DNA from 3 places in the Rhizobium sp. TBD182 genome. Region 1 is predicted to be linked to each of the others. Evidence: riboswitches for the same ligand, from Rfam matches in the RefSeq annotation. Region 1 holds a riboswitch; each other region holds the start of a gene.
What was found. Region 1 has a riboswitch for cobalamin ahead of bluB (5,6-dimethylbenzimidazole synthase). Riboswitches for the same ligand answer to the same signal wherever they lie in the genome.

Region 1 (4,394 bases):
ATCTGCTCTATCTCGCCGAATACAAACGCCGCCAATCCGCGCCCGGGGTGAAGATCACCAAGAAGAACTTCGGCCGCGATCGCCGTTATCCGATTACCAACCGTTTCAGGGACAGGTAGTCGAAGGAGGGCATGGGGGAGCTTGCTGGACCCCGAATCTAGTTCGGGGTGACGGAGTGCGGATGCTGCGGCTTCGCCATATATCGATGGCGAAGAAGCATCCTTTTCCTCCAACGGCGCGGACACGCCGCGCCGTTTCCTTATTTTGTTAAATGACCTGCCCCACATCGATGCGGTTGCCATCCGGGTCTTCGAAAACGAAGGCCCGCAGGCCATAATCCTTGTCCTGCAGACTCTTGATGATGCGAAGCCCGTGGCTTTTGCAAAGCGCGTGCAACGCGTCGGCGTCGCTGACCAGCATATGCGCCACATTGAAGGGGGCCGGTTTGTGCGTCGACTGCAATGTCAGGTGCAACTCGGCATTACCTTGTTTCAGGATCATGAAACCGACAGGGTTGCCGTTTTCGAAGGTCTTTTCGAAGCCCAGCACACGGACATAAAAGTCATGGGCCTTTTCGATATTCTTGACAGGAAGCATTGCGGCGATCCGACCGAAGCGGATGCCGTGATCGGCGATGGTGTTCATCGCGGAACCTCGGATCTGGAAGAAACGGGCAGGGGTGCGGGCGGTGCCGGAACGCTGCTGTTTTTTCCTATTTGAATTTGCAGGGCGGTGCCTGCGGCAATAGGATCATAATCACGGCGGTGGCGGATGCAAACGGAATGTTTGTGCCATTCAACGCTCCACGCCAGACGATCGACAGGCCCGGGAGGCAGCATGCGCAGTTCCATCGAAATCTTCAACATCCGCACTCGGCAGATGCGGGTGGTCTGGCAGACGCCGGAGCTGTTCGAGGCTCCGAACTGGTCGCCGGACGGGAAATATCTGCTTCTGAACTGCGACGGTCTGCTTTATCGCCTGTCACTTGCCGGCGACCCTTCGCCGGACAAGGTCGATACTGGCTTTGCGACAATCTGCAACAATGACCACGGCATTTCGCCTGATGGTTCGCTTTATGCCATTTCCGACAAGGTGGAGTTAGGCAAGAGTGCCATCTATCTGCTGCCTTCGACGGGCGGAACGCCGCGTCTGATGACTAAGAACCTTCCCTCCTACTGGCACGGCTGGTCGCCGGACGGGAAAGGTTTCGCCTATTGCGGCATTCGCGATCAGGTTTTCGATATTTATTCCATGGACATAGACAGCGGCGTTGAGACACGCCTTACCCATGGTGAGGGCCGCAATGACGGGCCGGATTATTCGCCGGATGGAGAATGGATCTATTTCAACTCCAGCCGCACCGGCCAGATGCAGATCTGGCGCGTGCGGGTGGATGGCTCGGCCGTCGAGCGTATCACCGACAGCGTCTATGGCGACTGGTTCCCGCATCCGTCTCCCAGCGGTGACAAAGTCGTCTTCGTCTCCTACGACGCCGATGTCTTCGACCATCCGCGCGACCTTAACGTGCGCGTGCGGCTGATGGATATGGATGGTGGCAATGCCGAAACGCTGTTTGACCTTTTCGGCGGGCAGGGAACGATGAATTCGCCCAACTGGTCACCGGACGGGGATGAGTTCGCTTATGTGCGGTATTTTCCCGTTGGGTGAGGCGGTAGGGGTGCTTCAGCTGGCGCGCGTCTGCGCGGCGGCTGAAGGCCGCAATACGCCGGTGAGGTGGCCACGGTCACATTGCCGCATCGCTGCGCAAGATACTTGTATTTGCAATCTTTGTTGCTCATAAGCTTCTTCGTCAGGTGCCTGCCCTTTAGGGCGGGAGAATCGGGAATCCGGTGCAAGACCGGAACGTGCCCAGCGCTGTGAGGCGGATGCCCTTTTTCTTGATGCCACTGAATCCATTCGGGAAGGCGAAAGTGGGCGGATGAAGCCGAGTCAGAAGACCGGCCTGACAGGATAGACCAGACCGCGTGGACGGCGGCAGGTTGTTGCAGCAGCGCGTCGTGCAGGTGAAAACCGGAGCCGGTTTTCGTGGCGGCGCGCCAGCATTGTTGGGGATAGACGATGCCGACCGATCCACTCGCGACCAGTTCGCTTGACGCCAATGCATTCGATCACGCGCTTTCGCCCGCCTACCCGTTTTCCGAGGGGGAGCGAGAGGCGATCTACCGTGCCATCGAAACCCGCCGTGATGTGCGCGACCAGTTCCTTCCGGATCCATTGCCGGAAGATGTGGTCGAGCGCTTGCTGAAGGCGGCGCATTCCGCGCCATCAGTCGGTTTCATGCAGCCGTGGAATTTCACGCTCGTCACTGACGGTGCGGTCAGGCAGGCAACCTGGGTTGCCTTCAGCCGCGCCAATGGCGAGGCGGCGGCGATGTTCGAGGGGGAGCAGCAGGCGCTTTACCGCAGCCTCAAGCTTGAGGGCATCCGCAAGGCGCCGCTCAGCATCTGCGTCACCTGCGATCCGACGCGTGGCGGCAAGGTGGTGCTGGGCCGTACCCACAATCCGCGCACCGATGTCTATTCCACCGTCTGCGCCATCCAGAACCTCTGGCTTGCAGCGCGCGCCGAAGGCATCGGCGTCGGCTGGGTCAGCATTTTCCACGATAGCGACATTCGCACCATTCTGGAGATTCCCGACCACATCGAGATCGTCGCCTGGCTATGCCTCGGCCGCGTCGATACACTTTATACCGAGCCGGAACTGGCGGTGAAGGGGTGGCGCCAGCGCGTGCCGCTGGACGAGCTGGTGTTTCGCAATCGCTGGGGCGGGCGGTAAAGAGAACACGCGACCGTCTTGTGAGTGAGACAGAGCGTTGCCAACTCCATACCGTGTGCCTGATGGGAGCTATTGCTGCGGCTGAATGCCCTTCAGCGCCGGGTTCTTCAGGTCGATCCGGCCTGTCTGGTCGGGCAGGAATTTAGGGCCGATGACGCGGACCCTGCTGTTGTTCGGGTCATAGTCGCGTTCCGGAACCGGTTGTTCCGGCGGCTTTGCGGCCTGCTGCAGTTCGGTTGGTTTTTTGGGGGTGTCACCTTGCGGTGATGGAATGGTCGTGATGCTGGAATAGGGTTTCTCAGCTTCCGGCCGCGCAGCCTCCTGCTGCTTCATCTCCTCGTGATAGGCGGCCATGTTGCAGGCGCAGCCTGGGGCTTTCGTTGAGGCATTTCGATAAGCAAAGGCGGTCGGCAGGTCCTTGTAGGGCTTTCCTGTTTCAGCCGAGACCATGTCAGCCGTTTCCTGCTCCGTCATGGAGTGGAAATAAAGCTCCGTCTGCGTACCCGGACACATTTTCTGGCATTGTTCGGCCTGCGCACGGAAATCGAGCGGCGAGGCATTGGAAGCGATGGGGAAAAACGAGCCGTCGCAGGTGCGCACGCACAGCGTCCTGAGTCCGCCTTCAGCAGCGGCATTGGGGTAGGGCGAAAGCTCTGCCTGTCCCGGCGGATTGCTCTGTTCGCCGAAGGCGTCGGGGTAACGTGTCACATCGGGTGCCGTCGGCTGGCGCGCTTCCGTTTCCGGAATGGCGCTGCAGCCATTGGCGTCAAGGGCGGCGAGAATGCGCTGGCGTCTGATGTCGCCATCATCGCTGCCCTGGGCCGCCATGGCATCGTCGCGGTCACGGATGATGGCATCGCGTTCGCTCTGCGCATCCGCCATCGCGTCGCTGATTTCCGCGCAGAGTTCGGCATTCGGGCTGCCATAAACGGTGACGCTTGCGGATGAACAGCCGTAACGGCGCAGATCGTTCCTGATCCTGCGGATCTCGATGTTCTGGCGGGTGAGCGCATTGGCGTAACGCCGCACCTCGGCTGTGTTGCCGATGACACGCGGCGGTTCGCGCAGCTGCGCATAAAGCGTATCGCAGACCTGATCCGCGAAAGCAGCGGCCGGGGCGATGAAAACAAGGGGAAGCAGTAGGCCGATAATGCTGCGGCGCCGGGTCAATGGTGCGATCCGTTCGATGTCCCCGGCCGGTGGCGAGGGTGTTATGCTTCGGGAAATCCTTGTTTCAGGAAGATAACATAAGCTGTTGCCGCAATGCGGCAACAGCATGTTCAAAACTGCGTTAATGCGCCTTCATCACACCGAAGGGTGCGATGCCTGCACGACGGCAAAGGCCGCCATGTTGACAACGCCGCGCGAGGTGACGCTGGGCGACAGGATATGGGCGGGAAGTGCCGTGCCAAGCAGGATGGGGCCGACATGCAGGCCCTCCGTCAGCGTGCGGGTGACGCCGAGCGTGATGTTTGCGGCATCGAGGTTCGGGAAGACCAGCAGGTTTGCTTCGCCGGTCAGCACGCTGTTGGGCATGGCGCGCTTGCGCAGCGCTTCCGAAAGTGCCGAGCCGCCCTGCATTTCGCCGTCCACTTCCA
Region 2 (4,394 bases), 1.5 Mb from region 1:
TTATCCGGGCGAAATCCTCGCCGTCATCGGTGATAACGGTGCTGGAAAATCCTCTCTCATCAAGGCGATTTCCGGTGCGGTGACACCCGATGAAGGGGAGATCAGGCTTGAAGGCAAGCCGGTACAGTTCCGCTCGCCGATCGAGGCACGCAAGGCTGGTATCGAAACCGTTTATCAGAACCTTGCGCTGTCTCCCGCATTGTCCATAGCCGACAATATGTTTCTCGGCCGTGAAATCCGCAAACCCGGTATTCAGGGAAGCCTGTTCAGGGCACTGGACCGTCCGGCGATGGAAAAGTTTGCCCGTGAGAAACTCTCTGAACTCGGCCTGATGACGATCCAGAACATCAATCAGGCGGTGGAAACCCTCTCCGGCGGCCAGCGCCAGGGTGTTGCGGTGGCGCGTGCAGCCGCCTTCGGCTCCAAGGTCGTCATCCTTGACGAACCGACGGCGGCGCTCGGCGTCAAGGAAAGCCGCCGCGTTCTCGAGCTCATTCTGGATGTGCGCGCGCGAGGGCTACCGATCGTTCTCATCTCGCACAACATGCCGCATGTTTTCGAGGTTGCTGACCGGATTCATATTCATCGGCTGGGCAAGCGTTTGTGCGTCATCAATCCGAAGGACTATACCATGTCCGACGCTGTCGCCTTCATGACGGGCGCCAAGGAAGCGCCAAAGGAAACGCTGGCCGCATGACGTTGAAGCTTGAAACGATCGTCGAAGACGTTCTTCGGCGGGCAGAGGATAAATCTCGTTTTATCATTGCCATTGCCGGTCCCCCTGGGGCCGGCAAATCCACGCTGGCGGATGCCCTGTGCGGTGCCCTCGTGGCGCGCGGCGAGGCTGCGGCTGTCCTGCCCATGGACGGCTTCCATATGGATAACGGTATTCTCGAAGAACGGGGGCTCTTGCCGCGAAAAGGCGCACCGGAGACCTTCGACGTGCGCGGCTTTCTTGATATCGTCTCCGCAGTTCGTCAGGGCGGACAGGAAATCCTTGTCCCGGTTTTTGACCGCTCACGCGAAATAGCCATTGCCTCCGCTCGCGCCATCGCGCCAGAAACACGCTTCATCCTTGCCGAAGGCAACTATCTGCTGTTGAACGAGGCGCCGTGGACGAAGCTTTCCGGCAGCTTCGATCTTACCGTCTTCGTAGGCCCATCCGTTGCGGTGCTCGAGGAACGCCTGCGGGATAGATGGCAGGGCTATGGTCTCGATGCGACCGAGATTCACGCCAAACTGTTCGAAAATGATCTTCCCAACGGAAAGCGGGTGATTGAGAACTCCCGCCCCGCCGATATTCGCATCGATATCTGGGAATAACCCGCCGCTTCCGTCCGTAGGCGGCATCAAGCATTCACCGTTAAGCCTTTGTTGACCATGTGTTGAATCTTTTTGATCCACAGGGTGGGGCTTTCGCATGTCTAATTATTGACGAAAAAAAATCCTCATATACTATATGTGGTGTTCAAGGTTCTTTCGATTCGCAAGCGTCGGGAGCTAAGACGGGAATTCGGTGCGCAACACCATTATGGGGAAGCAATGCCGAAACTGCCCCCGCAACTGTAAGCGGTGAGCATCGTTCCGATTTGAGCCACTGGCGCTAAAAGCTCCGGGAAGGTGGGAATGGATGTTTTGACCCGCAAGTCAGGAGACCTGCCTTGAGCGAAAACGTCCACGGGCGGGGTGTCCGGAAGGAAGGTGTATGACGCAAATGAATTGCGTGCGCCCTTTTCTGCCCCCTCCAGAACAAGCTTCGGGGTGAAGTCATGCCAGTGCATTTTTATGAGTTTCTACGCTCGTCGGCGTAGACAGCGATCTTACGCGGCCTCACCCGCGCGCCTCGCCAGAATGACAGAACCATCGCCACCCGCTTGTGATTGCAGGCGGGCAATGTTGAGCCGTGCGTAAAAGCGGCTTCGAAAGAGGAAACAATGACCGTCACCGTTTACAGCAAGCCCGCCTGCGTCCAGTGCACTGCCACCTATCGTGCGCTTGACCGCATCGGTGTCAGCTACGAGATCGTCGATATCTCCGAAGATGCGGATGCCCTCGATCGCGTTCGCGGCCTTGGTTACATGCAGGTTCCCGTGGTCGTTGCCGGCGAACGCCATTGGGCGGGTTTCCGTCCGGACATGATTGGCTCGATCAGCTGAGGAGGCGATGCGATGGGGCTGATCGTCTATTATTCCAGCCGGTCTGAGAACACTCATCGCTTCCTTCAGAAACTGGGGCGACGATTGCTTCGCCTGCCGCTCGGCGCCGAGGAAGACGTTCCTCACGTGTCGGAGCCCTATGTTCTCGTCACCCCCACCTATGGGGGTGGCGGCATGAAAGGAGCGGTACCGAAACCGGTTATCCGGTTTTTGAACGAGCCCTCAAACCGAAATCTCATTCGCGGCGTCATCGCGGCGGGAAATACGAATTTTGGCGCAGCTTTCGCATCCGCCGGAGATATCGTGTCGCGTAAATGCGCGGTGCCGTTTCTCTACCGCTTCGAGCTTCTCGGCACGGAGGAAGATGTCGCCAACGTCAATCATGGATTGGAACGATTTTGGACACGCTGACCTCGAGCGCGGTGCGCAACACGGATGCCAAACAACAAGTAACCGCTGCGCAGAAACACCTGGACGCGGGACTGGACTATCACGCGCTGAACGCGATGCTGAACCTCTACGATGAAAACGGGAAGATCCAGCTCGACAAGGACCGCCTTGCGGCACGGCAATATTTCCTTCAGCACGTCAACCAGAACACGGTGTTTTTCCATAATCTCAGGGAAAAGCTCGATTATCTCGTGACTGAGGGATATTACGAACAGGAGGTGCTGGACCAGTATTCCTTCAATTTCGTCCGTGACCTCTACGACGAGGCCTATGCCAGAAAGTTCCGTTTTCCGACATTTCTCGGCGCCTTCAAATATTATACGTCCTATACGCTGAAGACCTTCGACGGAAAGCGTTACCTGGAGCGTTATGAGGACCGCGTCTGCATGGTGGCGCTGGCTCTGGCGCGTGGCGACGAGCAGCTTGCCCGCGATCTGATGGATGAAATCATTTCCGGCCGCTTCCAGCCGGCAACCCCGACCTTTCTCAACGCTGGCAAGAAAAGCCGCGGTGAGCTGGTTTCGTGTTTTCTGCTGCGTGTGGAAGACAATATGGAAAGCATCGGCCGGTCCATCAATTCAGCATTGCAGCTTTCCAAGCGGGGTGGTGGCGTAGCACTGTCCCTGACCAATATTCGCGAAGCCGGCGCGCCGATCAAACAGATCGAAAACCAGTCCTCCGGCGTCATTCCTGTCATGAAGCTGCTGGAAGATTCGTTCTCCTACGCCAACCAGCTTGGCGCGCGCCAGGGCGCTGGCGCGGTCTACCTGCATGCCCACCACCCCGACATCATGCGTTTCCTTGATACGAAACGTGAAAACGCCGACGAAAAAATCCGCATCAAAACCCTTTCGCTCGGCGTGGTGATCCCTGATATCACCTTCGAACTCGCGAGAAACAACGAGGATATGTACCTGTTCTCACCCTATGATGTTGAGCGGGTTTATGGCGTGCCGTTTACCGAGATTTCCGTCAGCGAAAAATATCAGGAAATGGTCGCCGACAGCCGCATCCGCAAGAAGAAGATAAAGGCACGCGAGTTCTTCCAAGTCATCGCAGAAATCCAGTTCGAAAGCGGTTATCCCTATATCATGTTCGAGGATACGGTGAACCGCGCCAATCCGATCGCCGGCCGTATCAGCATGAGCAATCTTTGCTCGGAAATCCTACAGGTCAGCGAGGCGAGCGAGTTCAACGACGATCTCTCTTACAGCCATATGGGCAAGGATATTTCCTGCAATCTCGGCTCGCTCAACATTGCTTCAGCAATGGATTCGGCTGATTTCGGCAAGACGATCGAAACCTCCATCCGGGCGCTGACGGCCGTTTCTGACATGAGCCACATCTCGTCTGTCCCCTCCGTGGAAAAGGGCAACGATGCGAGCCACGCCATCGGGCTTGGTCAAATGAACCTGCATGGCTATCTGGCGCGCGAGCGCATCTTCTACGGCTCCGAAGAAGGCATCGATTTCACCAATATCTATTTCTACACGGTGACCTATCACGCCATCCGCGCCAGCAATCGCCTTGCCACGGAAAGGGGCCAGAGCTTCAAGGGCTTTGAAAACTCCAAATATGCCTCGGGCGACTACTTCGATAAATATACCGACCGGGAATGGCTGCCCGCGACGGAAAAGGTCCGCGACCTTTTTGAGAAAGCCGGCATTTCCATTCCGACACAGGAGGACTGGAAAGCGTTGAAGCAGGCAGTCATGGAGACCGGCCTCTATAACCAGAACCTTCAGGCCGTGCCGCCCACAGGCTCGATCTCCTATATCAACCACTCGA
Region 3 (4,394 bases), 730 kb from region 1:
CTTGGCAAGGGCTGCGGCCGTAAAGGCAGCCTCATTCTCATGAAAATAGGCGAGCGCCGCTTCCCGTTCCGGACTGGCGCCAAGGACTGCCTTGAATGCAAGGCGGTGCACGGCGCAGAAAGCGCCGTGACCGGGAACGGCAAAACGCAGCGCGTCGAGTTCCTCACTCCATTCGGCTGCGTCCTGCATGGATTTAAGCCTGCTGGAAGCGCTTCAGGAAAAACGCGCTCAATGTTCCGAGCAAGGCCCAGAAGACAAAGCTGGTCACGGTGGCGGCGACGATGAACTGCCGTTCCAGCGGCAGCGGTGCCAGCGCATGTTCACCTTCCGGCGGCAGGGGCGCGCCCACCACATGTGGTGCAACGATCAACACCAGTGCGAGCACGATTGCCCAGGGTTCGCGGCGGAATGCGATCAGCGCAATGCCGCCTGCGGTCGCCGCAACCGTCGAAAGCCACCAGATTTGACGCGCCTCAAGCGCGGCCGCCGGGCTGCCCGGTAGTTCCGGCGGCAGGCCGATCATCGGCGCAAGCATGACGGCGGCAAAACCGGCCACACCCCACAAAAGGCCTTCGCGCCAGCCGGCATCGGTGCCGCGCAGCGAGATGAGGCCGGTCAGCACCAGCGCATAACCGATGGCGGTCAGCACGTTGGCGGCGACCGTATAGGCGGTGCGCTCGAAGCCGTCGGCCGGAGACCAGGCTTCCTCGTTATGTTCGTGCGCGGGAACGGCAGCGCCGGTCGTGGCCGGAGCATCGTGGCTGTGGGGCGCTTCGCCACCCGCATTTTCATAGGTTTCCGCCTTCAGGATCAGCGGCGTGGTGCCGAAAGCCTGCATGGCCGAAACGGCGAAGCCGCCAACGATGCCGACGAGGACGGCGGTAAAAACTATACTGCGAAAGAACGACATGCTTCCCACCTCAATGGCAAGGGAAAGCATTGGCATGACGTGTGTCATGCGCGGCGTTGTGAACGGCTTCCACATGCGAAAAGCCGACAAAACCGACGACGAACAGACCAAGCACGATCGCCGTCAGCGATTGCGCGAAGCTGCCCGTTTTTGCTGAAACGGCGGCATTTGCCGTATTCTGGTTGATAGACATGGTGACCCCTCTTACGGCGCGACCCCGCGCCTTTAGACGCGGCGGAACGGCAAAACGCCGTGCAGCCGCATGCGATACACTTCACCACGGGGATACGAGACTGACACAGGGCGGCACGTCCAAGCGCCACCACCCTGAAATTCCGCTCTTCCGGACACCCCGCCGGCATGGACATTTCCGTGATGGCAGGTCTCCTGGCTTACGGGTCAAAACCTGAAACACCTTCCCGGCATTGCCCTCGCCCATATTCGGCGAGATGCTTACCAGTGGCATTTCGTTTCAGGCTCTCCGCTCACAGTTGCGGGGGCAGCCACGAATGAGGATGTCTCCCTATCGTGTTCCCTTTTCACCTTCCGGAACGCCCGGAAGGAACCATCACAGGATCGTTATCCGATGGGTGTGGGTTGGAGTCAATGGCAGGCCAGCGTGAGAATTGCGCGCCGTGGCTGGATGCCGGATCAAGTCCGGCATGACGGCAAAAGGCTACCGTGCCGGGATGGCCTTTAGATAGGCGGCGATCGCATTTCGATCATCGGCCGTCAGATGCGCCATGTTCTGCTGCACCTTGACCATGGAGCCGCCGACGCTGTCGAATTCCGGGGTGAAGCCGGTTTCCAGATAGTTGGCAATATCGGCCGCCTCCCAGCTTCCGACGCTCTGCGAGCCGGGGGTGATATCGGGAATGCGGCCCTCGCCTTCGGGATTGGGACCACCGGCCAGCCATTTGCCATCGAGAAAACCGCCAAGCGCATTGCGCGGCGTGTGACATTCGCCGCAATGGCCCGGGCCTTCCACCAGATATTGGCCGCGCAGCAATTCGGCATTGGCATCGGCAAGCTCGACGCGGGGTGGCGCGGATGTATCGAAATAGAGGAATTTCCAGCCGCCCAATGCCATGCGCATGTTGAAGGGGAACGGCAGTTCGTGATCCGGCGCGTCATTCTGGCTGGCGGGCAGAACCCGCAAATAACCGAAGAGGTCGTTGATGTCCTTCTGCGTCATGCGGGCATAGGAGGCGTAAGGGAAGGACGGGTAAAGATGTTCGCCGTTCTTGCCGACGCCGCGCGTCATCGCATCGCCGAATTCCGAAAGCGTCCAGCCGCCAATGCCATGCTGCGGATCGGAGGAAATATTGGGCACATGGAAGGTGCCGAAGGGGCTTTTCAACGCTTGCCCGCCCGAAAGCGTCAAAAGCGCATCGCCCTTGGCATCTGGTGCCGCATGGCAACTTGCGCAGCCACCCGCCCAGAACAGCGTTTCGCCATTGGCAAGGTCCGGCTCGCCAAGGCTCACCCAGTGGCTGGGTGCCTGACGCACAGGCGCGGTGACCCAGGCGAAAATGCCGAAACCGGCAATGGCCGCCACCGCGATCCCGCCCGCGAGCTTCGTCCAAATGGAGGCCATGACCCCTCTCCCCATTATTACCTGATGAGATCAGGCATCATTCCCGCTGAAAAAAACGCCGCCGGGAAGCGGCGTTCTTAATAGGATCACTTCTTCAGACGGTAGGTCTGGTGGCACGCACCACAATCGGCACCGAGGGTCTGCATGGCGGCGGTGACGCCTGCCTGATCGGCGGGAAGGCTGGCGAGGACCTTGTCCGCATCGGCACCGAGCTTGGCGGCCTTGGACTTGAAGTCATCGAAATTTTCCCAGATCGCGGGTGCCGCAGCACTGCCGGTCTCGCTGCCCGGGGGAAACTGGTCGGGGAAAGCCTTGGCGTTGGTGCTGATGGTCGTCACGGCAGCCTTTACGGCTTCGGCGTCATAAGGCTTCTGGCCCTTGGAGATGGCAGCAAGCGCCCCCATGGAGCCGCCGATCTGCTTCATCATGCCTTCACGTTTTTCGACTTCGCCGGCAGCGAAGACCGCTCCGGCGCAAAGACAGCCGAAAAGCATGGCCGCCGCGATGGTTTTCAGTTTCATACACTCTCTCCTTGATTCCGGCAGATGCTGAACGCGCGATAACGGCGCGAGGATGCCCTTTCCGCATGGCGAAAAGAAGTCACATTGCAGTGAATTTCCCCAAGAAAACAGAAGTCTAGGAGAGTGCTTCCCAAAGCGTAACCAGGGCTGCGGCAATCAGCATGAAACCGGCGGCGCGGCCGATGAAAATCGTCGCGGCAGGCGAGGAAACGAGCCATGCCCGGCTTTTATCCGCCGTCAGCGCCAGAGCGCCATAGACCGTGAACTGCGTGATGGCCACCATCGCGCCCATTACCAGACCCTGCATCCAGATTGGACCATAGTCAGGTTTGAGGAATTGCGGATAGATCGCCATCATGAAGAGATAGGCTTTCGGATTGGAAAGGCAGGTGAGAACGGCCCGCCAGAACGCCTTTCTGACAGAGGCGCTCGCCTGCGCCTCATCGCCATTGACGGTGATGGCGCTGCGCATCAGGCCGACGCCGATCCAGACCATGTAAGCGGCGCCGGCGACCAGCAGCGGCAGGAACAGCGACGGCATCCAGGCGGCGAGCATGCCGACGCCCAACGCACCGTAAAGTGAATGCACCATGCCGCCGGCGCTCATGCCGCTTGCGGCGGAAAGCCCGGTTCTTTTGCCACCCGTCAACGCACTTGCCAGCACGAACAGCATATCCATGCCCGGCAGGATGATGATGCCGAACAGGACCAGAAAGAAAAGCCAGAGATTTTCGGCGTAACTCATGTCAGTATCTCCCAAAACAGTTTTCGACACATTCGGGAAAACTCATGTTTCTCAATGTGTTTTGCTGCTTATAGGAAAAGCCAACTGACAGCGTTGTGTCAGTTGCGTTGGGAAACCACCGGGAAAAACGGCAATGCGCAAGGCATCGAGACTGTTCGAGATCATCCAGATCCTGCGGGTGGCGCGCAGGCCGATCACCGCGCAGACCATTGCCGAGGCACTGGAGGTCACGGTGCGCTCGGTCTATCGCGATATTTCGGCCCTTCAAACCATGCGCGTGCCGATCGAAGGCGAACGCGGCGTCGGTTACATCCTGCGTCCCGGCTTCAACCTGCCGCCACTGATGTTTTCCATCGAGGAGACGGAGGCGATCGTGCTTGCGCTCGCCATGGTCGCGCGCACGGGCGATACCGAATTGCGGCAGGCGGCCAAAAAGGTCAGCGACAAGATTGCCGCATCCCTGCCCGAACCCCTGTCGAAAACCCTGTCGGCCAATGCCCTGCACGCCTGGGGCAGCATCGCGCCCTCACCCGCCGGCGTCGATCTTGCCATGGTCAGGCGGGCGGTGCGCGACGAGGAGCGGTTGGACATAACCTATGGCGATGAAACCGGCACCGAGAC

Region 2: it holds a riboswitch for cobalamin, as region 1 does, so the genes downstream of both, nrdH (glutaredoxin-like protein NrdH) here and bluB (5,6-dimethylbenzimidazole synthase) in region 1, are expected to answer to the same signal.
Region 3: it holds a riboswitch for cobalamin, as region 1 does, so the genes downstream of both, T18_RS05020 (CbtB domain-containing protein) here and bluB (5,6-dimethylbenzimidazole synthase) in region 1, are expected to answer to the same signal.

What each region holds. Positions count from the first base shown of each region.
Region 1 is NZ_BDLN01000001.1:263,580-267,973, forward strand. Features, by position in the region: gene T18_RS01390 (NAD+ synthase) at 1-119, shown strand, start outside; gene T18_RS01395 (VOC family protein) at 268-645, opposite strand; gene T18_RS01400 (TolB family protein) at 838-1,668, shown strand; cobalamin riboswitch at 1,796-1,982, shown strand; gene bluB (5,6-dimethylbenzimidazole synthase) at 2,080-2,796, shown strand; gene T18_RS01410 (DUF2865 domain-containing protein) at 2,866-3,966, opposite strand; gene T18_RS01415 (NADP-dependent malic enzyme) at 4,102-4,394, opposite strand, start outside.
Region 2 is NZ_BDLN01000001.1:1,755,817-1,760,210, reverse strand. Features, by position in the region: gene T18_RS08805 (ATP-binding cassette domain-containing protein) at 1-697, shown strand, start outside; gene T18_RS08800 (nucleoside triphosphate hydrolase) at 694-1,323, shown strand; cobalamin riboswitch at 1,455-1,679, shown strand; gene nrdH (glutaredoxin-like protein NrdH) at 1,935-2,156, shown strand; gene nrdI (class Ib ribonucleoside-diphosphate reductase assembly flavoprotein NrdI) at 2,169-2,567, shown strand; gene nrdE (class 1b ribonucleoside-diphosphate reductase subunit alpha) at 2,555-4,394, shown strand, end outside.
Region 3 is NZ_BDLN01000001.1:991,806-996,199, forward strand. Features, by position in the region: gene T18_RS05010 (hypothetical protein) at 1-189, opposite strand, end outside; gene T18_RS05015 (CbtA family protein) at 194-910, opposite strand; gene T18_RS05020 (CbtB domain-containing protein) at 921-1,103, opposite strand; cobalamin riboswitch at 1,270-1,495, opposite strand; gene T18_RS05025 (c-type cytochrome) at 1,587-2,507, opposite strand; gene T18_RS05030 (c-type cytochrome) at 2,594-3,028, opposite strand; gene T18_RS05035 (LysE family translocator) at 3,144-3,773, opposite strand; gene T18_RS05040 (helix-turn-helix transcriptional regulator) at 3,907-4,394, shown strand, end outside.